Regions from separate parts of the Colwellia sp. 6_MG-2023 genome, predicted to be linked through region 2. Evidence: predicted binding sites of a transcription regulator. Region 2 holds the regulator's gene; each other region holds the start of a gene.
What was found. The regulator sigma-54, encoded in region 2, starts transcription at its own class of promoters, with help from an activator protein. The targets are predictions, from matches to a motif close to GTTGGCACGNNNNTNGNNT.

Region 1: Q4503_RS05200 (BON domain-containing protein) is a predicted target of sigma-54. The motif match lies at 4,740-4,758, and genes of this name have one in related genera.
Region 3: flgB (flagellar basal body rod protein FlgB) is a predicted target of sigma-54. The motif match lies at 1,454-1,472, and genes of this name have one in related genera.
Region 4: Q4503_RS17010 (FlgO family outer membrane protein) is a predicted target of sigma-54. The motif match lies at 1,819-1,837, and genes of this name have one in related genera.

Annotation. Positions count from the first base shown of each region.
Region 1 covers NZ_JAUOPP010000005.1:141,185-149,610, reverse strand. The annotation lists gene Q4503_RS05225 (response regulator) at 1-797, opposite strand, end outside; gene Q4503_RS05220 (response regulator) at 811-1,293, opposite strand; gene Q4503_RS05215 (ATP-binding protein) at 1,330-2,826, opposite strand; gene Q4503_RS05210 (histidine kinase) at 2,842-3,072, opposite strand; gene Q4503_RS05205 (sigma-54 dependent transcriptional regulator) at 3,110-4,456, opposite strand; gene Q4503_RS05200 (BON domain-containing protein) at 4,792-5,361, shown strand; gene Q4503_RS05195 (hypothetical protein) at 5,435-5,635, shown strand; gene Q4503_RS05190 (DMT family transporter) at 5,679-6,602, opposite strand; gene Q4503_RS05185 (NAD(P)H nitroreductase) at 7,168-7,710, shown strand; gene asnS (asparagine--tRNA ligase) at 7,805-8,426, opposite strand, start outside.
Region 2 covers NZ_JAUOPP010000002.1:24,731-33,156, reverse strand. The annotation lists gene Q4503_RS01855 (calcium/sodium antiporter) at 1-697, shown strand, start outside; gene Q4503_RS01850 (KpsF/GutQ family sugar-phosphate isomerase) at 724-1,689, shown strand; gene kdsC (3-deoxy-manno-octulosonate-8-phosphatase KdsC) at 1,690-2,265, shown strand; gene lptC (LPS export ABC transporter periplasmic protein LptC) at 2,262-2,912, shown strand; gene lptA (lipopolysaccharide transport periplasmic protein LptA) at 2,902-3,456, shown strand; gene lptB (LPS export ABC transporter ATP-binding protein) at 3,437-4,201, shown strand; gene Q4503_RS01825 (RNA polymerase factor sigma-54) at 4,286-5,797, shown strand; gene hpf (ribosome hibernation promoting factor) at 5,842-6,129, shown strand; gene ptsN (PTS IIA-like nitrogen regulatory protein PtsN) at 6,147-6,599, shown strand; gene rapZ (RNase adapter RapZ) at 6,670-7,524, shown strand; gene Q4503_RS01805 (HPr family phosphocarrier protein) at 7,533-7,841, shown strand; gene mgtE (magnesium transporter) at 8,169-8,426, shown strand, end outside.
Region 3 covers NZ_JAUOPP010000032.1:10,102-18,527, reverse strand. The annotation lists gene Q4503_RS16985 (chemotaxis protein) at 1-321, shown strand, start outside; gene Q4503_RS16980 (protein-glutamate O-methyltransferase CheR) at 361-1,191, shown strand; gene flgB (flagellar basal body rod protein FlgB) at 1,508-1,903, shown strand; gene flgC (flagellar basal body rod protein FlgC) at 1,906-2,325, shown strand; gene Q4503_RS16965 (flagellar hook assembly protein FlgD) at 2,336-3,022, shown strand; gene flgE (flagellar hook protein FlgE) at 3,122-4,417, shown strand; gene Q4503_RS16955 (flagellar basal body rod protein FlgF) at 4,651-5,424, shown strand; gene flgG (flagellar basal-body rod protein FlgG) at 5,470-6,258, shown strand; gene flgH (flagellar basal body L-ring protein FlgH) at 6,304-7,011, shown strand; gene Q4503_RS16940 (flagellar basal body P-ring protein FlgI) at 7,082-8,164, shown strand; gene flgJ (flagellar assembly peptidoglycan hydrolase FlgJ) at 8,177-8,426, shown strand, end outside.
Region 4 covers NZ_JAUOPP010000032.1:20,563-28,988, forward strand. The annotation lists gene Q4503_RS17000 (flagella synthesis protein FlgN) at 28-459, shown strand; gene Q4503_RS17005 (LPP20 family lipoprotein) at 594-1,061, opposite strand; gene Q4503_RS17010 (FlgO family outer membrane protein) at 1,078-1,725, opposite strand; gene Q4503_RS17015 (flagella assembly protein FlgT) at 1,960-3,135, shown strand; tRNA gene Q4503_RS17020 (tRNA-Arg) at 3,236-3,312, shown strand; gene Q4503_RS17025 (hypothetical protein) at 3,666-4,346, opposite strand; gene Q4503_RS17030 (SIR2 family protein) at 4,343-5,665, opposite strand; gene Q4503_RS17035 (trypsin-like serine protease) at 6,728-7,576, shown strand; gene Q4503_RS17040 (PBPRA1643 family SWIM/SEC-C metal-binding motif protein) at 8,019-8,354, opposite strand.

The DNA.
Region 1 (8,426 bases), on a different contig from region 2:
ACTTGGCGTAATCTAAGCGAATCAGCGTTAATCTCAATGGGTAAGGCTGATTTAGCTGATAAGGTTAAATTGATTCCTTTATCTTGGGCTGCCATCGACATTAAGGTATATACGTCTGCGATAAAGCTTTCGAGGGAGATAGTTGTAGCATTCAGCTCAAACTTTCCGGCAGCAATTTTAGAAAGATCGAGTACATTATTGAGTAATCCTAATAAGTGATTACCGTTATCTAATATAGTGGTTAACTCGGGTTGTATGCTTTTGTTACTATCATCGCTGAGTAATAATTCGGTGTACCCAAGTATCGAGGTAAGCGGTGTGCGTAATTCATGACTCAAGTGCGCTAAAAACTTATCTTTAGAGCGACTTCTTGCTTCAGCTTTTATTCGTTCAACCCGTTCGTTTTCAATATCTTTCCTTGCTAAAGCGTAACGTATTGCTCTGTTAAATCTTGCACTGTTGAGTTCAGATTTTACTAAGTAGTCAACGGCACCGGCATCCAATGCATTATTATCTAATTCAGTATCTGTTTGGCCGGTAAGCATAATAATTGGTACTGTGCAGCCATCACCACTGGTTTGTTTAAGCACTGATAAACCGTTGACTCCGCCTAATTGATAGTCAAGTAAGCAAATGTCGTGATTATTTTCTTTGAGCAACGCCAATGCTTCAATGGAGTTGTCGACCCAATCAACTTCAAAATGATGGTTTGGCATTTGTTGAAGATAATCAAGGGTGAGAATATAATCATCTTCATCATCTTCAACTAGCAGTATATGTTTAGTTAGCTTTTGCATAGATTAATTTAAATTAGTCATTATTTGTTAGTGTGCTATTTGACGTTTTTTCTGATGAGGGAAGTTCGACAAATTCCACCCAATACTTACCTAACGCCTTCATTAAATCAACTAGGCCTTCAAAGTTGACAGGTTTGGTAATATAAGAAGCAGCACCAAGATCATAACCTTTAACCATGTCTTCTTCCTGTTTTGACGTAGTTAAAATAACGACGGGTATACTTCTAAGGTTCGGGTCCGCTTTAATTTCTTTTAATGCTTCCCGCCCATCTTTGCGTGGCATATTCAAATCTAGCAAGATAAGCCCAGGCCGTGGCGCACTGACTTTATCTTGAAACTTACCGGTATGTGTTAAGTATTCGATAAGCTCAACACCATCTTCTACAAAATAAAGCTCATTTAAAACGCGGCTTTCTATTAGTGCATCTTGTGCGAGTAGGCGATCATCGTCGTCATCATCCGCCATTAATATGATAATAGGTGTACTTTTTTTCATGTAATAATTTCCTTTAGCATTGATAAACTTATGTGATTACAGTTCATTGCTCACATTTAAGTTATTAGGAGCAATATAATTTTGTGGAATACGGATAGTAAAACAAGTACCTTTTCCTATCTCACTTGTTACATCAATTGTACCACCATGGCGCTCAACAATACGTCGACAAACAGCTAAACCTATACCTGTTCCCTTGTAAGCTGATCTTGCATGAAGGCGTTGAAAGGGGACAAATATTTTATCTTCAAACTCTTGGTCAAAGCCAATACCGTTATCGCGTACAGTAATAATATTCCAAAGAATGTCAGCATTTAGAATTGAATCAAATACTGACTCATGGCTATGGCTGATATTAATTTTTGGTATGTTGTTTTCTTGTCTAAACTTTATCGCATTACTGAGTAAGTTTAAAAAGAGCTGGTTTAGCTGTGAGATATCACCATTAATTTCAGGTAAGTCTTGATACTCAATAATTGCTGAGCTTTCTTCAATAGATACTTCTAAGTCGTCAATAACGTCAGTGACAATCTGTGTCAGTGGTACTGCTGCAAAGGCTTTACCGCGGGTATTAATGCGCGAATATTCTAATAAATCGCTGATTAAATTTGACATACGTTCAGCAGCATTTCGCATACGTTCAATAAAGTCTAACCCTCTTTCATCTATTACTTCGTTATAATTAGAGGATAGCCTATCACCAAATGCTCTAATTTTACGCAAAGGCTCTTGAAGATCATGTGAAGCAACAAAAGCGAAGTCTTCTAATTCACGGTTACTACGTGCTAGCTCTTCAGAATAGATGGTTAACTCTTTGGTGCGTAGTTTAACTTTTTCAGTTAACTCTTCATTTTTAGCCTCTAAAGACTGGCGATGTCGTAACTCATTTCTATTATTGAGTCGTACTAATGCACCAAGCCCTAACAGCAATAAAAAACTGGTAATTGCGGACACATTAAAAGTAAATTTTGCTTCTGTTTTAATGGTTTCTAATTTTTTATATAAACTATTTCGGTATAATATTTCCCGAGATTTTACCTCATTAAACAGTTTTTCCATTTTCTTGTATAAGTCTTTACCACGGCCAGTCATCACAATAGAGACGGCACGTTTTTCTTTGTCGTCTAATGCTAGATCAACCGTTGCACTTAGCTCTATCATTTTCATTTCAACTAAGTTAGTTAACTCAGTAATTTTATTGGCTTGTATACCAATGTCGGACTTTAATGATTGAACCAATTTTATTTGTTTTAGTACGTGATCAATGGCGTTTTGGTATGGTTGTAAAAAATCTTCGTTTTCGGTAAGTAAATATCCACGTTGGCCTGTTTCGGCAGAGAGCACTAAGTTATGAAGTTTATCTAAACTAAGAATTATTTCACCAGTATTAGCCATACTTTTTTGCGCTACTGATAAGTCATCAATGGTTTTTATTGATAGCATTACATTGATCACAATAACGATACTGACAATAGAGAATACTATACTCCATGAGACTTTTTTGTTTGCTAATAATCTTTCAATGTAGAACATTATAAATAACTTGCCTTAGCTTTTAGCTGTTTCTAATAGTTGCTCAAGTGTATGACTACAGTCTTGGCATGAAACAAGAATTTTGTTTGCGGCCTCTATTGCTTTTTCAGGTGGCATGTCATTTTCAAGTACTAATTTAATAAGCTCTGCCTGCATAGAGATTCTATTTAATGGACCTCGGGCGTCATGAACGAGTTGATTTAAATCAGGTTGCGCTGATTGTATATTACTTCCATCATCTTTCATTGCTGGTTCCTCCAAGCTATCTTTAGTTCAATTAATATTATTCTTCAAATTCTCCGTAGGCATGTAAACGGTTATATAAAGTTTTCGTGCTAATGCCTAGCATTTTTGCAGCAAGTGATTTATTACCATCAACATCATCAAGCGTTACTTTAATTAACTCTCGCTCTACATCTTCAATAGTTCGACCTGCACTTAAATTATGTTGTTTTTCTGTGATAGACGAGAAGGGCGAACGAAAGTCTTTTGGTAAAGCTAAACTGTTACTGTCGGGATCAGACATAATAAAAGCACGATGAATCGCGTGTCGCATTTCCCTAATATTTCCTGGCCAGTCGTAGTCAGTTAATCGTTGAATTTGTTCGGCACTCCATTCATAGCTACGGTTATATTCTTCGTTTAATTCTTCTAGAAACACTCTGGCTAATAACGGAATATCTTCTTTTCGTTTTCTTAGCGGTGGAATGTTAATAGGAAAAACAGCCAGTCTGAAATAAATATCTTCTCTTAACACTTTATTTTGTGCTATTTCTTCAATAGAGCGGTTAGTGGCAGAAATAACTCGGCAGTTTACTTCAATCTCTTTTGTTCCACCTAAAGGGGTTATTTTATTACTTTCGAGTACGCGTAATAAGTTTGGTTGCATATCAATGGGCATTTCCGTTATTTCATCTAAAAATAATGTACCATTACCGGCACGTAAAAATACGCCATCTTTTTTGGTAATTGCGCCAGTAAATGCGCCTTTTTCATGCCCAAATAGTTCACTAGCGATTAAGTCTTTTGCTAATGCGCCACAGTTAGTTGCAACCAATTCAGCATCGTTTTTTGTTGTTAAATTACTTGCGCTATGAATAGCTTGCGCCACTAACTCTTTACCTACGCCACTTTCACCTAATAACATCACATTTGCTTTGGTTAGCGCAATACGAGATATCATAGTATACATTTCTTGCATCACGGCCGATTCACCAATAAGGCAATCAAAATGTTTTTTAGCTAGTGTGCTGTTATGCTTTGTTTCGCTAGTTTGCTTTGACTGGCGTGTTAAGGCTTGCTCTAGGTCTTCACGTTGTATGGGTTTAGCAATATAGTTAACTTTAGGTCCGCATAAGCCAGCTAGTAAGCCTTTAACTAAAGGGTGCCCAGTAATTAGCGTAATATAAGGGGTATCGTTTGATTTTTTAATGTGATCTATTAGGTGTAAGCCACTACCATCTGGCAGCATAAAATCTAAAAGAATGTGATCAAACGTATTGTTTTCTAGCCATTCATAGGCTTCTTCCAGACAACTAGCGATACTAATATCATGGCCTAAAAACTCAATTATTTGACAGGCAATTTCAGTAAACTCGGTATCATCATCTACCAATAATACTTTTAACACATTAACTCCTTAACTTTATTTAAGACTAGTATAAGCTCATTATATTTGTCTTACTCTTTTAATTTCAGAGCTTTATTGTTTATGTTTACGTATTTCAAGTGTTTTCACTATTAAATACAAGCATTATTATCATTTAGTGTAATATTTCTGCCCCGCCTATCTACTCTATGATTAAAAATTCCAACAGTGTAACTATTACCAATGTATCAGTAATAGTTACACTGTTTGCTTGATGATTTTGTTGAGTTTTTATATTTATTCATTATATTTCAATGCGTTACATTTTGGCATCAAACTCGCAATAGTACTAATGAACTTTTAACAGGAGAACAAATATGAAAAATACAACTCTTTCAATTATTATCGCGACTGCTATTAGTACAGCTTCTTTAAATGTTAGTGCAGAAAACACTTGGAAAGATAATGCTAAAGATGCATGGATAGATGGAAAAGCTGAATCTACACTGCTATTTAACGGCAATTTAAATTCTTTCGATATTAATACCGACGTTAAAAACGGTACCGTTATTCTAACAGGTAAAGTGAAAAACTCTGTCGACAAAGCTTTAGCAGAAGAGCTGGTAGCTTCTCTTGAAGGTGTCACCAAAGTTAATAATATGTTATCGGTTATTGATGATAATAATACACAAGGAAAAGATGTTGAGATAATGCAAAATCTCAAGGACTCTAAAGTGGAAACAGTGGTTAAAACAAGGTTGTTGTTTGAATCACAGATCAGTGGATTAGACATCGAAGTAGAAGTTGATAAGGGCGTTGTTACGCTGGAAGGTAATGTAGCATCGGAATCAGAGCGTGATCTAGCTGTTGCCATCGCAATGAATACAAATGATGTTACCAATGTTGTTAATAAACTTGTTTTAAAAGAGTTAGTAGCAAGTAACTAAACATTTTTAAACAGTTTAACCGCGCCTAAGTTGGCGCGGCTTTATCAAGTAACAAGGACAGGACATTGCCATTATGAACTTTTCAAATATTAAGTTACCTAAACTTTTTCGCTCTAACAAACCTATTGAAGCTAATATACCGGTAATAAATCAATTTAACTGGTTTGAGCGCGATGATACCAATATAGATGAATCTTCAGATCATTCTAGAATAACCTATTTGTCAGGAATTGATATTAACGCTCCTTTGCCAACTGAGCAAAATAGTAGTTAAGAAAAATAACAAAATAAATCAGCTGCTTATTGATGATTGTTGTTTACTCTTTATCCATTACATTATTTCTAAGTATAATTTTTTTTTGTTGATATTTAACAACAAAAATCTCCCCCCAGTGATACATAGCCAATCCAGATATTACTAATAGTGCACCAACAATTAATTGGCTATGAATCACTTCATTATTTAGTACTGCGCCTAAACTTAAGGCGATAACAGGTGTAATTAATGTAATTAAGGCAACGGTACTTGCTGTTAATCTTTGCAATACAAAAAAATAAGCGACAAAGCCAATTAATGAACCGAATATACCTAGATATAATGTTGCCCATATTGATCTTGGCTCCCATTGGCCGGTATCAAGACTACCATCCAAAAAAAGCCAATTGATAATAAATAAAGGCATAGATAAAGCCAGTGCGCCAACGGTTGTTGCCATAGGGTGAATAGCTAATGACACACTTTTTACTAATACACTGCTTAAACTAAATAAAAATACCGCAATTAAAACAAATATAAAACCATAAATACTATCCGTACTTAATGATAAATTGTTAGCGCATACTAAACCTAACCCAGCAAAAGAAAGTGCCATAGATAACTTTCTTAACACTGATATTTTAGGCTCTGCAAGTATCCTTCGTGCTAGGATAGCTGAGAAAGCTGGGGCTAAACCAAAAACTAATGATAAAACTCCTGAAGATAAATACCCCGCCGCAAGATAAGAGAATGACATACCACCAAATATTCCTAACGCAGAAAAAGCATATAAACGTACCGCTTTTGGGTGCCAAGGAAATGCTATTTTCCTGGTAACTATAATAAGGCCACCTAACACTACTGCGATCAGCATGCGTAAAAGAACAGCCATAGTAGGATTGATTGATTCACTACTCCAAACGATAGCTAAGGGGGTAGTAGACCAGATTAACAAAACTACCATATAGGCAATAGACACTTGCATTTGACGCTCCTTTTTATTATTTCTTGTTGATTACAGTGTCTTTTACGGAATGTTTTATTTATCACAATAAAAGTTGGAATATAAAAAAGCCGCAAAAGAGGATTTCTGCGGCTTGAATATTATGGTTAACTAAACTATCTATTATTAACTTGAACGCTCCGCATAATTTGGCCACAGTCGAATAACCTGACTTTGCCAACATCGCGTTAACAAAATTAAGTTTTGATTGAGCACCAAGGCTTGCTTTGTATGAAAAACGTTCATTATGGTAATTACTTATTTAATTTTTAAAATATATTTATTAGGTATTAAACCGTCATCATTTATTAAACATGTCATTTAGAACCTTACTATTACAAAGCGCTTTAAATAAGATTCCGTATTAAGTAACCTATGAAATGTCAAATGGCTTAAACTTAATAGGTAAATTATAGTGCTGTTGCTTACGTGTTAAGTCAAGCAATAATACAAAGAGTAAATGATTTATTTTATTGAATAAAGTCGTGCGTAAAAGAAATGGTCGTTATACACTTAACTATCGTTTACCAACTTATATATTTTATTTATGAAAGGCATTGAATTACTGTTACAGCGTCAGTCTAACCCTTTAGTTACTTCACCTGCACCAGATAAGCAAGCATTAGAACAAATTTTAGCCGCAGGTATGCGTGTTCCTGATCATGCTTGTTTGAAACCTTGGCACTTTACGGTAATAACCGATGACGGATTACAGCGTTTAAGCGATTTATTTGTTGCTAGCAGTGATCAACAAACGGCTAACCTTGAAAAAATTGCAAAAATGCCATTTCGAGCGCCAATGGTAATTGTCATTAGCTCAGAGTTTACTCAACATGAAAAAGTACCGACTAAGGAGCAACTAATAACTGCTGGCTGCTGTGCTCATGCAATGCAAATGGCAGCTTATACTTTAGGATTTGGGGCAATATGGCGTACAGGTGAACTAGCCTCTAATGAACAAGTAAAACAGGGCTTAGGTGTTAATAAAGAAGATGAAATTATAGGTTTTTTATATATTGGAACACCTTGTAAAGAACAAGGACTGAAAGCCAGTAAGAGTTTTGAAGAAAAAGTAACTTATTGGAAATAAATGTAGGTTGTACTTTAATACGACATGATTCTTGTTTAACAAGATATCGACATAAATAGTCGGAATAAATTCCAACCTACATTATTAATAGCTACTAGAACGAAGCGTTATTCGGTGTTCTTGGGAACGGAATAACGTCACGTACGTTTTGCATACCAGTAGCATAAGCAACTAAACGTTCAAAACCTAAGCCGAAACCTGAATGTGGTACAGTGCCGTAACGACGAAGATCACGATACCAACTATAATCAGCAGTATCTAAGCCCATTTCTTCTAAACGACTATCTAAGACATCAAGACGTTCTTCACGTTGGCTACCACCAATAATTTCACCAATGCCAGGTGCTAAAATGTCCATCGCGGCAACAGTTTTTCCGTCATCATTTAATCGCATATAGAAAGACTTAATATCTTTCGGGTAGTTTTGTAAAACAACAGGGCCATTAAAGTGTTCTTCAGCTAAGAAACGTTCATGCTCTGAGTTTAAATCTACACCCCAAGAAACAGGATTTTCAAATGTTTTACCACAGTTTTCTAAAATGGTAATTGCATCGGTATAATCTAAACGAACAAAATCTGTTTCAATAACGGAGGTTAATCTTTCAATAACGGTTTTATCAACACGCTGCTGGAAGAAAGCCATATCATCAGCACGTTCATCTAACACAGCTTTTAATACGTATTTAAGCATTTCTTCTGCTAAATCGGCAGCATCT
Region 2 (8,426 bases):
CTCTTCAACCATTAAACAAGAATTGCCACTTTTATTGCTATTTTCTTTAGTAGCTTACTGGATGATTTCTGATAATTTCTTTAGTTTGACTGAAGGTATTATTTTAATGGTGAGTTTTTTCGGTTTTATATCAATTTTATTAATCAAGGCCATGCGACAACGAAAAGCCAACAAAATTGATGACCCTTTAATTATTGAAGCTGAACAAGATATACCAGAAGCAACAAGTACATCCAAATCTATTTTTTGGTTAATCGCTGGTATTGTTTTATTAGTATTAAGCGCTCACTTCCTTGTTGATTCTTCAATATTTATTGCAAAAGCCTATGGTATTAGTGATCTTGTTATTGGTTTAACTATTATTGCTATTGGCACAAGCTTGCCTGAATTAGCAGCAAGTATTGCGAGCATCTTAAAGAAAGAAGATGACTTAGCGATGGGGAATATTGTCGGCTCTAACCTCTTTAACATACTAGCAGTATTGCCTTTTGCAGGTATTATCGCACCAGGCCCAATAAATCCTGAAGCATCGATTCGCGACATTCCTATTATGCTCGCAATCACAGGGTTACTATTTTTACTGTGTTTTAGCCGTAAAGCGGGCTGCTTTAGACTTACCCGCATAAAAGGTGCATTATTATTAATGTGTTTTTGTGGTTATCAAGCATTACTTTATAGCCAAACAACCATTAACTAGCACAAAATATTAGTTTAAGCTGAGCCATGAAAAACTTTAAAAAACTTGCTAAAAATGTAATTAACATTGAACAACAAGCAATTAAAGAGTTATTACAATATATTGACCATAACTTTGAATACGCCTGTCAATTAATGTTTAACTGCCAAGGCCGTGTTATTGTTATTGGTATGGGGAAGTCGGGACATATTGGCGGTAAAATAGCAGCCACATTAGCAAGTACGGGCACCCCTGCTTTTTTTGTTCACCCAAGTGAAGCCAGTCATGGTGATCTGGGTATGATCACCAAAGACGATGTTGTACTAACAATTTCTAATTCAGGTGAAACAGGCGAAGTTCTCGCGATTACGCCTGTGATAAAACGCATTGGGGCAACACTCATCGCTATGACGGGCAATATCAACTCTACATTAGCCAAATTAGCTGATACACATATTTGTATCAAGGTTTCGGCTGAAGCTTGCCCATTAGGATTAGCTCCAACGTCCAGTACTACTGCAACATTAGTAATGGGCGATGCTATTGCCGTTGCTCTACTTAATGCTCGTGGGTTTACCGCAGATGACTTTGCTTTATCTCACCCTGGTGGTAGTTTAGGTAAACGTTTATTACTTCGCTTGAGTGATATTATGCATCAAGGCGATCGTATTCCTATTATTTCAGAAGATGCATTGATAAAAGACGCATTAGTGGAAATGTCACTTAAAGGCTTAGGCATGACCGCCGTTGTTAATAAACATAAGCAACTTGTTGGTTTATTTACTGATGGTGATTTACGGAGAATTCTTGATTTACAAATTGATATTCATCGGGACAATATAACAACCGTTATGACTAAATTCCCAACCTTAGCACAAGCAGACATGTTAGCAGCGCAAGCGCTAAATATAATGGAAGATAAAAAAATCAATGGTTTGATTATCGTTGATGAAAAACAAATACCTATTGGTGCAATGAATATGCATGACTTACTAAGATCAGGAGTTCTTTAAATGGAAAATATCACTAATACTATTCAAAATTCTAATACACTTTATGGTGATGTATCACTAAACGTATTAGAACGAGCCAAAAAAATTAAATTACTTGTTTGTGATGTTGATGGTGTTTTTTCAGATGGTCGTATTTATTTAGGTAATGATGGCGAAGAACTTAAAGCATTCCATACTAAAGATGGCTTTGGAATAAAAGCACTTGGTAATAGTGGTGTAGAGGTTGCAATAATCACTGGTAGACGTTCAGCTATTGTAGCTAACCGGATGTCAGCTTTAAATGTTAAACACATTATACAAGGGCAAGAAGATAAATTGCCTGCACTGATGACTTTAATTCAAAAACTTAATTTAACCCCTGATGAAGTAGCTTACATAGGAGACGATATTCCAGACTTAGCATGTATTTTACACGTTGGTTTAGGTATTGCTGTGTCTGATGCACATCCAGCTGTATCAGCAAAAGCTAATTATACAAGCTTTATTAATGGTGGTTTCGGCGCAGTACGAGAAGTTTGCGACTTGATAATGCAATGTCAAGACACTATTGATAATGCTACAGGCGCGAGTGTATGACACGGATAAATTTTTTAGCCTTTTTAATCTTGCTATTAGCCGCTACGGTTTATGGAATAATCGAATGGCGACAGTCAAAAATAATACCAGGTGAAGTCATCGACAGTGAACTCACACCTGACTTTATAGCGGAAGCACTTAAAACTGATATTTACACCGATTCAGGCGTACTTTCACATGCTATTATTGCTAAGAGAATGGAGCATTATGCCAAACTTGAACTAACACACTTCGAGCTACCTAAGTACACATTGTATCCCCAAGCATCATCGAAAGATAATATTGACGGCTCCGATTTAGCAAATGAAAATAGCTCGAGCAACAAACTAACAAAAAATGCACCATGGAAGCTTAGCGCTAAAGAAGCAACGCTATATAAAAATAATAGGGTTATTTTAAATCATCGAGTACACTTAAGTGCAACTGATAAAAATAGTTTAATACAAGAAATTCATTGCAAATATTTAGAGCTTGATTTAAATACTAATATCATTAGCTCAGATCAAACGGTAATGGTGCAAGGAAAAGACTTCACTATGTATGGCTCAGGTTTAATAATTGACTTAAACACTAAACAGATGACATTAACCGAACATGTACGTACTATTTACAAAAAAAATAATGGTTACCCTCTAAATGACAATTAAAAAAATTAGCAAAGGTTTCTTATTAAGCTCATTACTGCTCTCGTTAGCACTTCCAGTATGCGCGGCTAAGAAAGATCTCACACAAGAAATCACGATAAAATCGAAACGTCAATCAGCTGATTTAAAAAATAAAATAGCGAGTTATTTAGATGACGTTAGTATAAACCAAGGCTCTATTTCGATTAGTGCTGATATTGTTCAAGTTTACAGTAAAGTTGATGATAAAACTCAACAAAAACAAGACACTTACCTTGCCAAAGGTGAACCTGCTGTTTTCAAACAACAATTAGAAGATGGTAGTTTAATCAGCTTGCAAGCTAATGAGATAACCTATCAACCAGATCAAAATATCATTACCATCTCAGGTAATGCGCAAGTACAACAAGCAGGTAGTAAAGTGACAGGAGAAATAATCACTTACAATACGCTAAATGAGAAATTGGAAGCTATCAGTAGTGATAATGATTCAGTAACCACTGTTTTGCAGCCAGCTCAAATAAAAGCTCAACAAGATAAGAAAAGTAATGACAGTAACAAGCAATAATAATAACGGCGAAGCTAATAATTCGACTTTGATAGCTAAAAACCTATCAAAAGCTTACAAAAGCAAAAAAGTTGTTAAAAACGTTAGTTTAGCGGTAAGCTCAGGACAAATTGTTGGCTTACTGGGGCCTAATGGAGCAGGAAAAACGACTTCTTTTTACATGATTGTTGGCTTAGTACCCAATGATAATGGCCAAATAATGCTGAATGACGAAGATGTAACACTATCGCCTATGCATGAACGCGCACGTCGAGGTATTGGGTATTTACCTCAAGAAGCGTCTATTTTTAGAAAACTAACCGTTACTGAAAATATTATGGCAATATTACAAATTCGAAAAGGCCTTAATGAAAATGAAAGGCAAACAAAATTAGAGCACCTCTTAGAAGAATTTAATATCAGCCATATTAAAGATAATTTAGGTATGAGTTTATCAGGAGGGGAAAGAAGACGCGTAGAAATAGCCCGCGCTTTAGCAGCAGATCCTGAATTTATATTACTTGATGAACCTTTTGCAGGTGTTGACCCTATTTCTGTCGGCGACATAAAAAAAATAATTATTCATCTTAAAAACCGTGGTCTTGGTATCTTAATAACTGACCACAATGTTCGTGAAACACTTGATGTATGTGAGCATGCTTACATTGTTAGTCACGGTGAAATAATAGCAGAAGGAGATTCTAATCAAATTCTTGCTAATCAAAAGGTAAGAGATGTATACCTAGGCGAGCAATTCACGCTATAGTTAACATATATAATAAATTCGTAGACTATACTTGCTCTAAGTTAGTAACTATAAACAATAATAACAGGAATTAAGACAACGTAGATGCGCCCAACTCTGCAACTCCGGATAGGACAACAACTAACCATGACGCCACAACTGCAACAAGCTATAAAGCTTTTGCAGTTATCGACGTTAGAGCTTCAACAAGAAATTCAAGAAGTACTTGAAAGTAATCCTCTGCTTGAAATTAATGATCAAGAAACCTCAGATAATAATTCAGAGGATAGTAGAGATAAACTTGAAGAAGCTTTTTCAGCCACCATCACAGAACGATCTACCAGTGATGGAAGTGAAGATTCATCAGCCTCTATTGATGAGATAAGTACAACAGAAGCAATGGAGAAAAATGACATACCAGAAGAGTTGAACATTGATACAACTTGGGAAGAAAGTTACAGTGCTGGTACGTCAAATACAGGGGCAATTAGTAGCCCAAGTGAAGATTACACCTATCAAGGTGAAACGATCGATTCAATACAAGATCACCTTTTATGGCAAATGGAATTAACGCCATTTTCAGAAACTGATCGCACGGTTGCTATCGCTATTATAGAGGCTGTTGATGAAGCAGGTTATCTTACGGTATCGAGTGAAGAAATATTAGAAAGTGTTGGTATAGAAGGACTGGAACTTGATGAAGTCGAAGCGGTATTAAAACGTATTAATGTCTTTGATCCTGTTGGTGTTGCAGCCCGTTCTATCGCTGATTGTTTAATTATTCAATTAAATCAGTTTGATCCTGAAACCCCTTACTTAAAAGAAAGTAAATTAATTATCGGCGAGCATATCGACTTACTCGGTAATCGTGACTATCGACAATTAATGCGTAAAACTCGCCTCAAAGAAGAACAGTTACGTGAAGTAATGCGTTTGATACAGAGCTTAAATCCTCGTCCTGGTGATGCAGTAGTGAAAAGCGATGATCAATATGTTATTCCTGATGTTTCCGTAGAAAAGAAAAATGGTCGTTGGGTTGTCGAATTAAACCCTGATACTGCTCCTAAGCTATCAGTAAATCAACAATATGCTGCCATGACAAAAACAACAAAATCTTCTAGTAATGACGGACAGTTTATTCGAACAAACTTACAAGAAGCTAAATGGTTTATTAAAAGTTTAGAGTCACGTAATGATACTTTACTTAAAGTATCTAACTGCATTGTACAACGTCAACAAGGCTTTTTAGAACATGGCGCTGAAGCGATGCGACCTATGGTATTAAATGATATTGCTGAAGCCGTGGATATGCATGAGTCAACTATATCTCGCGTAACTACGCAAAAATATATGCACACGCCTAGAGGTATTTTTGAATTAAAATACTTTTTTTCAAGTCATGTTAGTACCGAAAATGGAGGTGAATGTTCATCAACTGCCATACGTTCATTAATTAAAAAACTCATTTTAGCAGAAACACCCGCTAAACCGCTCAGTGATAGCAAAATGGCAGACTTACTAGCACAACAAGGAATTAATGTTGCTAGACGTACTATAGCTAAGTATCGTGAATCCTTATCTATACCACCGTCCAACCAACGTAAGAGTTTATTATAGCCTGTGACTTTATTTTCTGAATTAACTAGAGAAGGAACATACTTATGCAAATTAACCTTACCGGTCACCATGTAGAAATAACGTCATCATTACGCGATTGTGTTGAAACAAAATTAGCTAAATTAGAGCGACATTTTGATCATATCAATAATGTTCATGTAGTCTTGACTGTTGAAAAGTTAGAACAGATAGCTGAAGCAACTATACATTTAAAAGGCAGTGAAATTCATGCTTCAGCAGTAAGTGCTGATATGTATACCTCGATAGATACTTTGGTGGATAAACTAGATCGCCAAGTACTCAAATACAAAGGCAAAATAACACAACATTAGTTTTATCCATTATAATTATGACACTACAAAATATATTAACACTGAACTGCACACGTTGTGCAGTTCCAGTTCAAAGCAAAAAGCGTTTACTTGAACTAATTTGCCAACTTGCCGCCAATGAACTAATTGACTCTAACCCAACAGATCTATTAGATAGCTTAATGAATAGAGAGAAAATGGGGAGTACTGGTATCGGCAACGGTATCGCTATCCCTCACGGCAGACTAAACAATACAGACAAAGCTATTGCCGTGTTTTTAACTACTGAAAACGCAATTGACTTCGACGCAATTGATAATAGACCTGTTGATATATTTATTTGCCTATTTGTACCTGAAGACAATACGCAAGCGCATTTAGAAACGTTGCAAAGTATTGCCAAACTATTTAGTGATCGCAAAACAGCTAAAAAAGTTCGTAAATGCACCAGCCAACAAGAGATGTTTGATCTTATTCAACAAACCGCTTAATCAATAAGTTGAAATATATTTCTACACAATAAAACCTAATGCATAGCTAATTCATGCGGAACTTAAAAATATGAAACTTATCATTGTTAGTGGCCGCTCTGGCTCAGGGAAATCAGTTGCATTAAGAGTATTAGAAGATTTAGGATATTATTGTGTTGATAATATTCCTGTTAATTTACTACCTGCATTAACCCATACCGTGATTAATGATTATGACAATGTTGCAGTAAGCCTAGATGTTCGTAACTTACCTAACAATCCTAAGGATATTGTAGAGATCATTGAATATTTACCTGATGCAGTTGATGTAACTACATTATTTTTAGATGCAGATGACAATGACCTTATTCGTCGTTTTAGTGAAACAAGGCGCTTACATCCTCTAATTAAAGAGAATATTGCGCTAGACCAAGCGATATCACTCGAAAAGAAACTATTAGCACCTATTTCTACCAATGCCGACTTATATATCAATACCAGCCAGCTAACTCCGCACCAATTAGCTGACTTGGTACGAGAAAGAATTCTTGGAAAGAAAACCGGTAAAATGGTTTTAGTCTTCGAGTCTTTTGGCTTTAAACACGGTATTCCTGCTGATGCTGATTATGTATTCGATGCACGCTTTCTTCCTAATCCTCATTGGGAAACTGAACTCAAACCTTTTACAGGTTTAGAGCAACCAGTAAAAGACTTCCTTTCTAGTCAGCCAATTGTGACAAAGTTTATTTGGCAAATTAATAGTTTTATGATGACTTGGTTACCCCATCTAGAACGCAATAACCGTAGTTATGTTACTATTGCAATTGGTTGTACGGGTGGGAAACACCGCTCTGTTTATATTGCTGATTTATTAGCAAAGAACTTTAGTAAAGAACAACAACATGTTCAAACTCATCATCGAGACATTAAGAAAATTAAAGAGTAAAACTCATTATGTCTATTCAAAAGCATAACAAGAACCATGATGATATCATCGTCAGTAAAGAATTAACTATAATTAACAAACTTGGCTTACATGCCCGAGCTGCAAGTAAATTAGCCTTACTTTGTCAGAAATTCTCCGCCCAAATAACCCTATCATTAGAAGAAAAAGAAGCTGACGCCAATAGCATAATGGCCATAATGCTCTTAGCTGGTGGACAAGGAAAAAATGTAACAGTCACCGCTCAAGGAACCGATGCACCCGCTGCATTAGAAGCTATAAGCCAGCTGATTGAAGCTAAGTTTGATGAAGATGAATAAATAGCCCAAGATCGGCTTAATAAATATTCCTCAAACAGCTATTTACGTGCGATAGACTAGCTATTGACGCTCGATTTTCCCTACTGCTTGCAGGTCAAAAGTAGAAAACTATCAAGCATGAGTATAGTAAAAGTAAGATTCTTAATATTTTCAATTAATTAAAAATATCTTAAACCAAGTTCAAGTTAAATAAGTAAAAAAGCTGAAAGAAACGCTAAGTTACGATAAACTTAACCATAATAAAAAATATTAAGTCTATTACACACCCACTCTCAAGTGTTTAATAGCGTTGGTATTTATCATTCCCTACGCTCAAGTAAGATATCTATGCCGGATCTAATAGAACAAGAATATATTCAAGAAAGACTACACCAAATTAATGAAGCACTTGATGGTGGTATGTTTGTCTATGTACGCAAATTATTACAAGACATGTCTGCCTATGATCTCGCGCTATTCCTTGAGTCTTCTCCAGCTAAGAGTCGCGCATTATTATGGCAACTTATTGATGCTGAACACCATGGTGAAGTACTTGAAGAATTAAATGAAGAAGTACGTAAAGGCATTTTACAAAGCATGCAGCCT
Region 3 (8,426 bases), on a different contig from region 2:
AAAATGGCGTTAGCAAAAAATGGGCAAGAGGCATTAGATCAACTCATTGCTATTGCTGAAACGTGTGAGCATAGCATTACTGAGAAAGTAGCTTTAATGGTTTCTGATATCGAAATGCCAGAAATGGATGGCTATACGCTAACCGCTGAAGTGAAAGGTAATGAACGTATGGCTAAAATGCCAATTATTTTGCATACATCACTGAGCGGTGTGTTTAACAATGCCATGGTTCAAAAAGTTGGTGCTGATGATTTTATTGCTAAATTTCATCCAGATGAACTAGCAACAGCGGTTAAAAAGTGGCTAAACCATCCATTATAAAAATAGTCACCATATCAAATAAATTAGGAAGTAGTACTAGTGTCAGTAAGACAACTTGACGATAAAAGTTATCATCAATTTAGAGTTTTTTTAGAGCAACAGTGTGGCATTGTACTAGGTGAAAGTAAGCAATATCTAGTTAAAAGCCGCTTAGCTCCGTTAATGAGCAAGTTTGGTGTTAATTCGCTTGGAGAATTAGTGACTCGAACGTTGTCACCCGTAGAGCGACAACTACGAGCTGCAGTGATCGATGCCATGACGACTAATGAAACACTATGGTTTCGTGATGATTACCCTTTTAAGCTATTAAAAAGTAAAATATTGCCCGAATTAGCTCAACGTAAAACGCCTGTCAAAATTTGGTCAGCAGCGAGTTCGTCTGGGCAAGAAGCATACTCTATTGCGATGTCAATTTTAGAGTATCAAAAAAGTAATCCTGGCAGCTTCTCAAGAGGTATACAAATTATTGGTACTGATATTTCAAGTACTATGCTGGAACACTGCAAATATGGACATTATGATTCACTTGCGTTAGCACGTGGTTTGTCTGAAGAAAGAAAAAGACAGTTTTTTGAAAATGGTGATAATGGCATGCTGAAGGTAAAAGATGAAGTGAAAAAAATGGTAAGTTTTCGCCCGCTTAATTTACTTAATAGCTATAGTTTGATGGGACGTTTTGATGTTGTTTTCTGTCGAAATGTGCTGATTTATTTTTCAACAGAAATCAAAACTCAAATAATAAGTCAAATTCATGGCACTTTGAATGAAAGAGGGTATTTGTTTTTAGGTGCTTCGGAATCACTTTCTGGATTAAATGCTGATTTTGAGATGCTGCGTTGTAACCCAGGTATTATTTATCAAAAAAAATAAAAAGGGAATAATCTCCTTTTATTATTAATGTGCTGTAACCACTATAGTTGTGAAATTTACAATAATTAGAAGTTAGATAAACTTCACAACTTAGTATTTACTTAATCTACAACCTGCTATTTCACTGGATATTAACTTTACAAACCACATACTCCCCTCTTATTTATCCCTGCAACATACTTTCATTGCTTAATACTTTTTTATTTACTACTAGTAAGGTCGTTGGCAGCATTTTACTTTCTTTTTAATTTGTATCATCTTTATTGGCATAATTATTGAATGACTCAATGTTAAATATAATTAATGGTGAGTTATTATGGCTATTAGCTTTGATAAAGGTTTTGAACTTCACGCAAAGGGAATGCTTTTGCGATCTCAGCGAGCGGAAGTGATCGCTAGCAATATTGCTAATGCTGATACCCCTGGTTATAAAGCAAAGGGCATGGACTTTCAAAAAGCGATGCAACAAGCTGGTCAACAACAAATTGGCATGAGTAAAACTCACGCTAAACACTTTGATGTGCGTACTGAAATAAATAATAACATTGCTTTTCGCAATCCAGATCAGCCCGATACCGGAGACGGTAACACGGTAGATGTACAAGTGGAACGAAACTTGTATCTAGAAAACACATTAGAGTATCAAGCTGGGGTTCAGTTTCTTAACGGAAAAATAAAAGCCCTGAAAAATGTCATCTCAGGAGGTGCTTAATAATGAGCCTTTTTAACGTATTTAACATCACAGGTAGTGGTATGAGTGCGCAGTCAATGCGTTTAAATACCACGGCAAGTAACATTGCTAATGCTGACAGTGTTAGTTCAAGTGTAAGTGAAACATATCGTGCTAGGCATCCAGTTTTTGCCGCTGCTATGCAAAAAGCTGCCGGGGGACAAGAAAGTAGTGTTGGTGTACAAGTATTAGGGATAGTTGAAAGTAACAAACCTCTAAATGTTGAATACGCACCTGAACACCCTATGTCAGACAAAGACGGTTATATTTATAAACCTAATGTTAATGTTATTGAAGAAATGACCAATATGATTTCTGCGTCTCGTTCATATCAAACTAATGTGCAATTAGCAGAGTCAGCAAAAAACATGTTAACTAAAACACTGCAACTTGGTCAGTCATAAGGAGTAGGAAATGGAAACTGTTAGTGGTACAAATGGCCTTGACTCTCTTTATTGGCAAAAAGAAGAATATGAAACTGCTGATAGTGGTGGCAATGGCATGCTCACACAGGCTGATTTTTTTGCGTTGTTAACACAAGAATTAGCAAACCAAGATCCAACCGAACCTGCAGATAACAATGAAATGATCTCTCAAATGACCGCATTCTCTACAACAGACGGTGTAAGTCAGTTGAATGAATCTTTTGCTGGTTTTGCTAGTTCGATGACTTCAAGTCAAGCCTTACAAGCCTCATCTTTGGTAGGTCGAAGTGTTTTAGTTGAAGATAATGTTTTTGGCATGAGCGAAGGCGATTCAGTTCAAGGGAAAATAGTTACTACTGAGGCGGCAAGTAATATCACTATTTACGTTGAAAACGTTGCAGGTGAAATTGTTCAAACGGTACCTGTTGGCGATATGGCTGAAGGTGGTGCCGCCTTTACTTGGGATGGCCAAACGTCTGAAGGGGAAGCCGCAACTACTGGGGCTTATCGTTTTAGAGTTGTTGGTCTTGTTGATGGACAAGCGTCTGAATTGCAAGCAATGACTTATCGTAAGGTAGATAGTGTTACGCTTGCCGGTTCAAACGGTATTGTACTTAATCTTAATGGTGGTAGTGCGATGAAATTAGAAGATGTAGTTGAAGTTGCAGAAGGTTAATTGATTGGGGCAAAACTCAACAAAAAGATAAATTTTACAGGTTAGCATTAGAATGAAATGTAGCCTAATAAAGCAATGAATTTTTAAGAGGATTAAATTATGTCATTTAATATAGCATTAAGTGGGTTAAACGCAGCACAAAAAGATTTAGATGTTACGTCTAACAATATAGCTAACGTTAATACCACGGGCTTTAAAGAATCGCGTGCTGAATTTGTAGATGTATATGCAACATCTTTATTGTCATCAAGTAAAACAAAAGTGGGTGATGGTGTCTTAACATCTGAAGTTGCTCAACAATTCTCACAAGGTAGTATCGCTTTTACGACTAACTCGCTTGATTTAGCAATTACGGGGAATGGTTTCTTTGCAACAGTACCTGATATTGGTAGCTTAGAAACATCTTATACGCGAGCGGGTGAATATAAATTAAATAAAAGTAACTTTGTTGTTAACTCGGCTGGCGAATATTTGTTAGCGTTTGATGTTAACTCAGACGGCTCGTCTTCATCGGTTGCCTTAAGTACTGCATCACCACTACAAATACCTACTTCATCAGGTGCGCCAACCCCAACCAGTGAAGTAGACATCAAAATGAACTTACCTGCAAGCGCAGAGATTATTACTGCTCCTTTTGATATAAATGATAGTTCAACATTTTCAGAGTCAACCGCATCCAACATTTTTGATTCGCTAGGTCAAAGTCATATTGTGACGTATTATTTCGCAAAAACAGCGGATAATACTTGGGATATGTATACAGCAGTAGATGGTGACTTAGTCGATATACCAGGCGGGCCAGTTAATAATGGTGCTGGTATTAATGGAGCACAATTAGTGTTCAATTCTAGTGGTGGTTTTACAAGTCAAGATCCTGCTTTGATTGAAACGGCAGCATTAGGTGGAGCTATATTAAACAATGGCGCAGATCCTCTTCAACAAATAATTATTGATTTTAATTTAGGTGTATCTGGTGAAGAACCAACACAATGGACAGGTGAATTTTCACTTAATGGATTAGAAGACGATGGTTTAGCGGTTGGTCGATTAACCGGTATTGAGATAGGTACTGATGGTTTAGTAGAAGCTACCTATAGTAATGGTACGGCAGAGGCTTTAGCACGTATAGCATTAGTGAGTTTTGCTAACGAACAGGGCTTAACTCAAATAGGTGGTACATCTTGGAAAGAAAGTATTACTTCTGGTGACCCGATAGCGGGTGAGGCGGGCTCGGGTACGTTTGGTGAAATTAACTCATCAGCCTTAGAACAGTCAAATGTCAATTTAACCACAGAGTTGATTGATTTAATTTCAGCACAACGAAACTTCCAAGCTAACTCTCGTTCGTTAGAAGTGGATAATGATTTAAATAATACTATTTTACAAATTAGATAGTTAAGCAGTGATTTTATTTTAACTGTTGTATTATTGAACAAAATTATCTTTAAGCTGCTAGCTCTCGATGACTATGTTATTGGGGGCAGCAGCTTTTTCTTTTATTCTCTTATCTATTTCCTCTATATATTTCTTTTCAAAGTGCAGAAAAACATAGCATAAACTTCTTAATACATCTTTGGCATTGTCCTTGCATTTATTAACGTAACAATTTTTATTTTCTGGAAACCATTATGGATAAGATGCTTTATGTCGCCATGAGCGGTGCCAAACAAAATATGCAGGCGCTAGCAATTAACGCTAATAACCTCGCAAATGCCAAAACTACAGGCTTTAAAGCTGATTTAGCACAAGCGCGAACCATGCAAGCGTTTGGTGAAGGTCAACCAACACGTGTTTTTGCCATGACTGAACGCGCAAGCCAAAATTTTGACTCTGGCTCTTTATTAACGACTGGACGCCCGCTTGATATCGCAATCAAAGGCGACGGTTGGTTTGCTGTACAGACGCCGCAAGTAATGAATAGTGCCGCTGATCCTTTTGGACAAAGTGAAGCTTATAGTAGGCAAGGACATTTACGTTTAACAGAAAATGGCACCTTAGAAACGACCAGTGGTGAAGTTGTATTAGGAGACAATGGTCCTATTATTGTTCCTTTACCGGTTAGCAATATTCAAATCTCATCTGATGGAACTATTATGGTTCAGCCTGAAGGGGCGCCAAGTAGTGTACAGGAAGAAATTGGCCGCATTAAATTAGTTGACCCTGATGTTCGTTTATTAGAAAAAGGCGCTGATGGCCTATTTAGACGTAAAGATGGTCAAGCAGAACTGGCTAGTGTCAATGTACAAGTCCAAGGCGGTGCTCTTGAGTCAAGTAATGTTAATCCTTTGTCTGAAATGACAGACATGATCGCATTACAAAGACAATTTGAAATGCACTTAAAATTAATGAAAACAGCAGAAGAAATTGATTCAAGCAGTTCTTCATTATTACGTGCATTCTAGTCTTAAAGAAATGCATGAAAGCAATAAAATTTTTAGAGGTGATGTATGAACCCAGCATTATGGATAAGTAAAACAGGTTTAGACGCTCAAACCAAAGATATCGCAGTTATTTCTAATAACTTAGCGAATGCCAGCACTGTTGGTTTTAAAAAGAGCAGAGCAGTATTTGAAGATTTGCTTTACCAAAACATAAACCAACCAGGTGGACGAACGGCTAATGATAGTGAAGCACCTTCAGGTTTAATGCTAGGTGCAGGTACTAAAGTTGTTGCTACGCAAAAAATCCATACGCAAGGCGATATGCTAACAACAGATAATTCGTTAGATCTTATGATTCAAGGTGAAGGCTTCTTTGAAATTTTGTTACCTGACGGTTCATCTGCTTACAGCCGTAATGGTCAATTTACCATGGATGAAGAAGGTAATATGGTTACGCCAGGCGCTGGTTATGCGTTACAGCCACAGATTACTATCCCTGAGGACGCAATCAGTATTGTCATCTCACAAGACGGTGAAGTGTCAGTAACACAACAAGGCCAGGCAGAGCCTGCGGTAATTGGACAAATTAACACGGTTAATTTTGTTAACCCAACAGGGCTTGAGCCAATAGGACAAAACTTATTTACTGAAACCGCTGTAAGTGGTGCTCCACAAGAAGGTATTCCAGGTCTAGAGGGCTACGGTATGCTAGTGCAAGGCGCTTTAGAAACCTCTAACGTAAATACTACCGAAGAGCTGGTGAACTTAATCGAGTCTCAACGTGTTTACGAAATGAATTCGAAAGTAATTTCTGCTGTTGATGAAATGTTAAGTTATATCAACCAACAACTGTAATTTATTTTTAGTTTAAACAGGTAGGAAATAAGGTAGGAGGCAATAATGAAAAACAAACTATACAAATGTAGCTTTAATTTAATTGTAATGATGTTAATAGCGCTGTTAAGTGCTTGTAGTAACACTGTGGAATTAAGTAAAGTCTTACCTAATGATCCTGATTTTGCGCCTATTTTACCTGAGGAAGAAGAAGCAGCAATTATTCCGACAGGTTCGTTATTTAAAGCAAATTACGTTAACAATATTTATTCTGATTCTAAAGCACACCGTACTGGCGATATCATTTCGGTGATCTTAAGTGAAAGTACTCAAGCAAATAAAAATGCGAAAACAGAGCTGAAAAAAGAAAACAGCAGTGAGCTTGATACTGTTATGGGCTTAGGTGGCAATCCATTTACACTTAATGGTAATACATTAGAATTTGGCTTGAATCAAAACTCTAACTTTAAAGGCGATTCAAAAGCTGATCAGGGTAATAGCTTAAGTGGTGATATTTCGGTACATGTTTTAAAAGTTCTTCCTAACGGTAACTTAATGATACGTGGAGAAAAATGGCTTACGTTAAATAATGGCGATGAATACATCAGGTTAACAGGTGTTATTCGTCCTAAAGATATCAATTCAAACAACACTATTTTATCAACCAAAGTTGCTAATGCTCGCATTCAATATGCTGGTACTGGTAGTTTTGCCGATGCCAACGAGCAAGGTTGGTTAACTAAATTCTTTAATAGTTCATGGTGGCCATTATAGGTGTGAACTATCCTGCTGAGTTATGAAAAATTTGTCAGTAGATAATCCTATAATTAAAAAAGGTAATATTATGAAAGCAGTATTTACAATTATCATTATGTTGATGGCCTTTTCCAGTCATGCGCAGCGTATTAAAGATTTAACTGATGTTGCAGGCGTACGATCTAATCAACTTGTTGGTTATGGATTAGTGGTGGGGTTACCGGGGACAGGTGAGCAAAGTCCTTTTACCGAGCAAAGCTTCAAAACAATGTTAAGTAATTTCGGAATTACTATGCCTGAAGATCTTAAACCAAAGATTAAAAACGTCGCTGCTGTCGCTGTTCATGCAGAATTAACAGCTTTTGCCAAAGCAGGACAAACTATTGATGTAACTGTTTCCAGTATGGGGAGTGCCGAAAGTTTACGTGGTGGTACATTATTACAAACCATGATGATGGGGCTTGATGGTAATGCTTACGCTGTCGCACAAGGCAGTTTAGTGGTCAGTGGTTTAGGTGCTGGTGGTCTTGATGGTTCAAAAATATTAGTAAATACACCAACTGTAGGGCGTATAGCCAATGGCGCGACAGTTGAACGTGAAATTAAATCACCTTTTTCAATGGGGGATCATATCACTTTTAATTTACATAAATCAGACTTTACCACGGCCAAACGACTGTCTGATACTATTAATGACCTTATTGCGGGCTCAGCAAAAGCAATTGATGCAACGTCGGTACAAGTAACAGCACCAAGAGATATTGCTGACAGAGTTAGTTTCTTGTCGGTATTAGAAAATTTAGAATTTGAACCTGCATCACCTGCCGCTAAAATTATCGTTAATTCTCGTACAGGCACTATTGTTATTGGATCTGAAGTTCAATTACTTGCTGCGGCTATTACCCATGGTGGTATTACGGTTACGATAAATGAAGTGCAAAATGTCGTACAACCAGGGGCTTTTGCCGAAGGCGAAACTGCAATTGCTAACGAATCTAGTGTTAATGTTACACAAGAAGATGCACGTATGTTTGTCTTTGATCCGGGCGTATCGCTTGATACCTTAGTGAGAGCCATAAATGAAGTTGGTGCGGGGCCAGGCGATGTTATGGCTATTTTAGAAGCGTTAGATCAAGCGGGCGCTATTCGTGGCCAGCTTATCGTTATTTAACGGTAGAAACTTATGGCTGATAATCTAATTAACTCATCTAACTTTGAGCAATCGAGAAACTTTTTAGAGCTGAATGGTTTGAATGCTATTCGTCAGCAGTCGAAAGAAACTGATGGTGACAGTAAAAAAGCAGCTTTACAAGAAGCCGCACAGCAGTTTGAAGCAATTTTTATGCAAATGCTACTGAAAAGCATGCGTAAAGCACAAGATGTATTGGAGTCTGACAGCCCTTTTAATTCTGAGTCAACTAAGTTTTATCGTG
Region 4 (8,426 bases), on a different contig from region 2:
CCTTTGCTATAATAAAGGTGTACTTACATGTCAGCTTCCCCTCAATCAATAGAGTTAATTTCTCAACAATTTGCTCAATTACAAGAACTAGAGCAAATTATTAGTAGCGAAAAACTTATTTTACAGCAACATCAACCTGACGCATTACTAGAAATTAGTGAGCAAAAAAACTTATTGTTGGTTGCTATTCAAGATTTAGATAAAAAAATTAGTCTTAACCAAGCTTTTTCAATAGATAAAAAAGCCGGGGTTCTTGATGAAAAACTCACTGAAATTGAAGATCTATTACACCTTTGCCAACAAAAAAACAAAATAAATGGCCAAATAATAGCGCAATCTCAGCTAGCTGTTCAGCGTATGAAAACAACGTTATTAGAAAATAACAATAAATCATCAATGACTTATGATAGTAAAGGTAAGAAATCTGGTGGATTAAGCAGCATAGAGATGAAAGCTTAGATAAGTCATATACTTCAGTTATTCAAATTATTAGCTATTAGAATAACTGACTCAAAATAACCTCAAGTCAATATTTCATTAATACAAAACAAGCCTCTATAATGAAGCTTGGTTGAATCGAGTGTACCCTACGTTTAAAAGTATTCGACCTTCTTAATTTCTTTTCGCTGTAAATTTGCTTGATATATTTCATACACGTCTTTGAAATCAAGCTGTAATTCTGTTGTATAAGTATCCCCTACCGGATAACTTTTTACGACTTTAGCGCCTCTAATTAAGCCTTTTATAGATGAAACTAATTGTTGGTTTTCAATTAACATATCAGCCATAGTTGTTGAACTACTAATTTGTTGCCCATAAACTTGCTCTGCTAACTCTGAATAAGCGGCAATTTTCGACGCTTTAATGGCCATTAGCATCCGTTGAGTTTTGTTATCAGATTTTTGTAAACTTATTGGTGCGTAACCAATACCGTGAATAATAGGAAATACTTGTGGTTCAACTACTTGCCATTGTACATGCTTATCGTACATGCTTGTGCAAGAAGCAATAAACAGTAAACTTACAACAGCAGTTATTATTTTAAAGCGTGCATTTATCATTATTTCACCTCTTAAATTACTGTTGAATAGCAACAGCGCGCTGCTCTTTAATTAATTTATGATTACTGCGAATCATCATACCGTCTTTCATTATGACATGTTCACCATGATTTTTTTCTGCACCTACAACCCATTTAGGAATAAAAGATTGTGCTGTAGCAACAACAACATGAGATTGAATGCCAATCATACGTGCATTAACGATAATCCCGTCTTCTTGCTCCATCATAGTTCCTGTGACTACATAGTCAATAATCTGACGTTCAGGAAGCTCTTCCCAATCACGACTAAAAACATAGTCGCCTGCTTTTGTAACACGAATATGACCTGTAGCCTTGTAGTCAATAATGACCAAACCATGACTCTGTAATTCATGCACAAAGCTTTCTGCTATTTGATTTCCTAGCCAATTAGTTGACTCAAGATCCTCTAAATTCACAAACGAAGCAACAGCCACCGGCGTTTTCGCGTTAACAAAACTACTATTTGCTAACATTTGATACGCTAAACCTTTTACTAAATCATTAATGGCATGCTTAGGTAAGTTATAACTATCTATCTCACTTTTATCTGTTTGCTTTATCTTATAAAAGTTATCTTCTTTTACTGTATTGCTACAAGATAAAAGAGTCGGCAGCAGTAATGGTATCAGCCACTTTATCATAGTGAACCCCTTAATAATTCAACATTTATGCTATATTTCGCTAGCTTAAGCAATGAACTTTTTATCTATTCGATTATTTATTGCTATAAAACAATGCACATTTCAAGCCAATTAAACTTCAAGTACAAGGTTAGTTAAAATAAACAGGCACACATTGTGCATAAGCTCTATAGTTAAGTTCCTTGTAAATTGCACTATGCCTAAAACAGGCTTTTAATTTTCATGAGAGAGTATATGTATACTATATCTAAAAAAATCATTTTATCTATCAGCTTAATGTTAACTAGCGCTATTACTAATGCACAATGGTATGAGGCTCAAGGCTATGCATCAACAGCTAAAGACTCGGTTGAAGTAGCGCGAACTAAGGCAATGGAAAATGCGTTAAAAAAAGCATTACTTGTCGCTGGTGCTAGCGTTTCAAGCATTCAACAAGTGGTGAATGGTTTGCTCACTCAAGATCAAATAAGTATACGTGCTAGTGGCAGTGTGAATTCAATTGAATTAATAGAAGAGCTTCATAGTAACGATATGATTAGCGTTACTATACGTGCCGATATTTTTCCTCAAGAAAAAAAGTGTTTCTCGTTAGATTACAAAAAATCAATTTTGATCACCAAAAGCCACTTACTTCAAAGAGAACACGCAAACCTTGGCAAAATATATCAAATTGATTCCGCCATGATCAAACAGCTAAATAAAAAACTTAAAAATCAAAGTAGCTATAGCGGGGGTAAATTATTACTTAAAAGCTCAACAGAATTCTCGCGTTTAAATAATAGTTTCAATGAAGAAAAAATAAAACAACTCACAATCTCTCTAGCTGAAAATACCGACAGCCAATATGTTCTTTTTAGTGAAATTAACGATATGTCTTTGCAAGAGCAAAGAACAAATTCATTAAAAGTATGGCAACAACCGACCTACCCTAGGAATTTCGATTTTACCCTTTATTTATACAATGGTTTTAGTGGCGAACAAATATGGCAAGGTAATTACCAAGACTCTGCGGTTTGGGATTTCAATAAAAGAAGAAGTATTGATGTACACGCCACCACCTTTTGGCAGAGCGATTACGGTAATATGATTGATGCTTTACTTAGTCGGACAATAAATGATATTGACGAAAATGTTATGTGTGAGCCGAATGAAGGAAAAATAATACAAGTCCAAGGCAACCAAATTACAATAAATTTAGGTAAAAATCATGGCGTGAAAGTTGGTGATGAGTTCACGTTACTCCATAGTAGCACTTTCGTTAGTCAACAAGGAAAAAGCTATACAGGTTACAATATTAGCCCACACAAAGTTAAAATAACCAAACTTACATCGCAAAGTGCGACAGCAAAAACACTGAATAATGATTTATTAGATAATATCCAAATAAATGATGTAGCGGTGCGATATTAAAAAAAAGTATATAAAGCAAAGGTAAAGCTTAACTTTATGCTCATAAAGCAATAGAATATGCAGCATAAAGTAGCGTAGCTATTTTTATTCGTTTCAAAACGCCTTTGTAGCTCAGCAGGATAGAGCAAGCGCCTCCTAAGCGCTAGGTCGGAAGTTCGAATCTTCTCAAGGGCGCCATAAAAATCAACGACTTATATCAAAAGACACTTCAAAGAAAACACGAATAAAATAATTATGTAGCACATGTGTAGCAGATTTATTTGTGATCGGGATATACTTCATGGAAGGAGTATTTCTAATAAGCTGTTGTGGGGTAATTATCTTACTGACAGCTTGTTATTATATTGATTTAAAAAAACTTTTAAATCAATATAATAACAACAAAACACATAACAGTGTAGACAATATGTAGTCTATACAAAACGATTGTTAATGATAAAGGTGTTATCTATTTTTACATTAAATTTAATCTTATGACAACTCATGCCACATTCGAGACATTAGACACAATGGTAACATCAGTTTTTAGATTATATTTGCTCTGTACTCTCAATCGAAATAATATCTTTATTAGTTAAATTTATTACCTCTTGCTTTCTAATTCCATTTATTTTTGATTTTCGCGATTCTATGTCAATGGTATTGTTTTTATTAAAAACAACGGTAGCATCAATCATTAGGCAAACTTCTTTAAATAAGCGGAATAAATTTGTATGCCTAGAAATTCCAGTTACCGGAAGTATTGCAATGTCTGGACTTATGTTTATTTCGATATTAATTCCTGAAAAATCCATGAGTTTTTTAACAAAGGCATCAAAAGTTATATTTTTAAACTCTTGCACTGACGAAATTTCTAACAGTGAAAGTCTAAAAAACGAATGTATAGATTCAATCTTTAAAGATAAGCAATCCGGTTTAGATGTGGAATTCGTTTCTTTTTTAAAGAACTCACCTTCAAACATTTTCATATATTCATCTTCACCATTCTGGGCAATAGAAAGGCGAATTTGATCATTCTTAGAGTAAGTTATAAAAACACTGTTCAGTTCAGGGCTTGTCGACTTAAACGAAAATATAGGAAATGAATCTATAGAGCTGCTTGTAGACATTTCTAGAACATCATTACCAGACTCCATATTAGGCTCTATAGTGTTAATAACCTTATTATTACGTATTAACTCAAGACGCGTTTTATGCTTATTATCTCTCATGATTGTCCTCCGACTAATCCAATGCTCATTGGAAAAGAGACTTTACCCTCTTGTTGAAAAACATTCGATAGACCTAGAGGTGAATAAAAATCAATCAACTTCCAAATTGTGGAAGTTGATATTTCTTTTGCCGCAAACTTGTTTGCATCGATAAAACTTACTTTTGCTTTTATTAATATTCTTTGTGATTCATCAAAGTTAGAACTTGGGGCTGTTCGAGCTATTGCAGAAATATTAAGATTACTCAAAATTGAACAATCAAAATTCATTAACTTTATAATTGATAAAAACTCTTTTTGTATCTCACCTTTAGTTTCTCCTGATGGGGTAAATGACAAATATATTTCATCGTTAGAGTAAAATATTGAAAATGGAGAATTTACGAAAGCCTCTTTAGCTAATTCATGTAAATGATTTACAAGATCATCTGAGGTAGATAATTCTATATTTTCACTCTTTTTTACTTGTTCTGGGATCTGCCCTGTTTCATGACTCAAAGCTCTGATGAGTTCGGTCACTTCAGGGTGGCTAGCATCTGATGGCGTATAAGAGATAACTTTGACACCATACTTTCGTGCAAATGAAGAAATCTTAAAGCTTGAGTTTTCATTGAGGAGAATATAGTGAGACAAAGGCATTCCATTATTGATTGACCTAATGTTATCTAAAATCACATCAATATGAGGATCTGATAATGAGAAGCCTACAAACACTAGAATCTTGGTTGACAATAAGCTACTTAGTAATAACCTCGTGCTTTGATTGCCATTAATTATTTTCTGATAATCACTAGTCGTTAATACAATACTAGATTGATCAATTATATCTCCATGCATTTTAAAAACAGAGTTTTTTCCATCTGAAACAAAGCGTGAGGCTTCAGGTGCATTTTTATTCGTATTTATTCGATATTTTCCTCTTCCCGCAATCTCAGGGATTCGATCATAGTTTGTTGTTATAATTGTTTTTGGAGCAAGTTCCATTAACGCTCTATAACTTTCTGGAACTTCATCCTCAGAAAAGTCTTTATCAAAAATTTTCTCCATTACATCTCTATAACGCACAGTTCCCATAGCATTAACGCAAACTTCCGCCACATCTAAGTAGCTTTCGCCTTTTTCAATTAGATCTAATATTTCGTTTTCTTCGTGTGGTAATTCACCTTCTTTTGCTTGTTCAAGAAAGTTTTCTAATAATGATTTCCATGAAGGAAAAAGAGGCTGAGAAAGACCAGCGCCAACAAAAAAAATAAATTTTTCGGGGTTTTCGTGATATGAAGTAACTAGCTCCATGAATGTATTCTTTGTATTAATTGGCACTCTGAATCCTTTTCGATGCGAAGAAAATTTAACAACTTATTCAAAGACAAAAGCCATTGTTTAAATATTGGTTTTGCCTTCTTTCATAATATTTGATTTATTAGAATATAGGTGAAGATTGAATAAATCAATCTATTAGAAGATTGACTAATTTTATAAAGATATGAAATAGAATTTATGCCTTGTTTCACACAATTAGCATTAGAAAATATAAGGCAAAAAAATTAAGTGTCATTTCCGCTTAACGCACCTTCTTGCCTTTCAATATTGATAATTAGTACAGTTATTTACAGAACTCCAAGTAAAAGCATCTCTGCCATTCTGGCAATCGACTTAAAAAGATTAAAAAATTAGTATTGGAGTGTTTTGGTTTGCGCTAAAGCTTAATTTTTAGCTAAAGGCTGTTTTTAGGTTTACTTGAGTTGTTCTTATTTGCAGGTTTACGGCTAAATGAGGCTAAAGCCAAATTTAAGTCGAGTTTAGGCTAACCTAAGACGTTTACGATTTTTATATTTTCCACTGATAGTGACGCGTGAGAATAGCTTTACCTAGAAACCATAACCCTTTAACTTTGAGTATTAGTTCATCATAATAGCTTTGCAGGCATTCACCTGTTTGCTCATTAATATTCAAAGCGTAATGTAACTGAATTGGTCTATCTTTTTTTTCGTATGTAGTCCACCCATAGTAAGAGTCTAACCTTGCCAGTCGCTATTATCCGCAGCAAATCGAACTTGCTCTAATAAGCTGTCCCTTTTATCGATAAACTTAGTGCGTAATCGTCTTAGTTCACGCCAAACAGACACACTCGCCCCACCAATTTGTTGAAACTGACGAATACAATCTATTTACCAAAAAGCTACCTATGTATTTGATCGTGATGACGTAGAATACACTATGGAAAAAATAGATACATTTAAACAAAAATGTAGAAAAGAAATATAATAAGCTAATAAATAAGAAAAAAAAACAGTTGGCTTTTGCTCTTTCGTCGCATATGTTAATCACCTATTGTTTACCTCTTAGTGAGGCATCAGAGCAACTTTTAGAAATGGAGTTCACTTGAAAGTATTTCAAATTTTAATTTTATTAATCACTCTTATTACACCGTTAGTAGCTGGTGCAATAGTCATTCGGCATGATGTTTCTGACGAAACTTATCATGCTGTACCGTCAGACTTCCCCCCACTAGCAACGTTATATAATATCGGTGTTCACGGAACATTAATCCACCCTGAATGGGTTGTAACAGCAGCTCATGCTGTTTTTTGCATGAATCCTGGACAGAAGATAAAAGTGGGAAATGAACTTGTATCTATTTCTAACAGATATAGCTATCCAAAATATCAATTGGGCGGTGAACATGACATCGCTTTAATAAAGCTTAATTCTCCTGTTACTAATATTAAACCAGCTGATTTATATAACGGTAATACTGAAAGCGGAGTTATTACTTGGTTTATAGGTGTTGGGGGAACAGGAACAGGTAAAGTAGGACAAACAATAAGCTACAAAGAAAATAATGGCAAATTGAGAAAAGCTCAAAATAAAATTATTGATACAACTGATACCGATATCGTTTTTAAATTTGAGAAAGGTTTAAACGGAGAAGCTCTAGAAGGGGTTTCTGGTAACGGAGACAGTGGCGGCCCGGCATATATTAAAAGCGGGAGTAAATATATATTACTTGGTGTAAGTTCACGCACTGACTCATGGTTTTATGATATTGGAGAGTATGGTGTTACTGAGCTATACACTCGTATCTCCTCCTATAACGATTGGATACAACAAGTCATTTCAGCAAAAAGCAACTTAGCCAGAGAGCAAATTACTACTCAGAATCCTTTTCTACATGATGGTATGGATTCAAAAAGCATGGATAATTTGTGTTCTTCGCTTGAGGTGAGATGAGATGAGATGAATATACCTTGCTCTAACAAGAGACTATGACGTTAATCGTTAATCGTTAATCGTTAATTTAGGGTACTTATTACCAAACCTGGCTTACGTCATTACTGAATATTAAATAATTTAACACTGACGATTGTTTTTATGATGGTTGTAGTTAACTTATTAGAACTTAAGCCTAAATCATTATAATAAACCACTCAAGCAGGACAAATAATAATTGGCATTTAAACATCAAACCTTTAATCGTTTAAATGATATTACCGTTAAGGTTGTCGCTGTAATGTTATGTTCGGGCTCTAAATGATTTCCTTAATGTTCTTTTGCGTTCTAACAAGACGACCACTTCCATGAGCTTTTAATAAGTTGGTTAATAAACGCAATTAGCCAACTTATTAAAAGCTCAATTTCATTGAATAAGAAAAGATGCTGGTTAAACTTAATCTTACTTACCACAACACTTTTTGTATTTTTTGCCACTACCACACGAACATGGTTCGTTACGGTTAGGTGTTTTCTCGAAGGTAGTTGTCTTTGGTGTATTTAATACTGCATCAAGCTCGCTAATATTCTCATCAATAGAGTCATCAACACTGATATCAGCATAAAATTTATTTTCCGTAACAATAGCCTCAACTTCTGTTTTTCTTATTTCACTACCAACAACTAGCGTTAATGGATTTTTTTCTGTCCCTAGCTTAGCATTGCGTTCATTTTTAAACCCTGTTTTTACATGGTTTTCTCTAGTGTGAATTCGACCTTTATAATATAAATTGTGCACAATATCTCCGCTATTTTAATTCTGTATTTAATACGTTCATTTTATCGCGGCAGTATAGCGTAACGCGGTGAA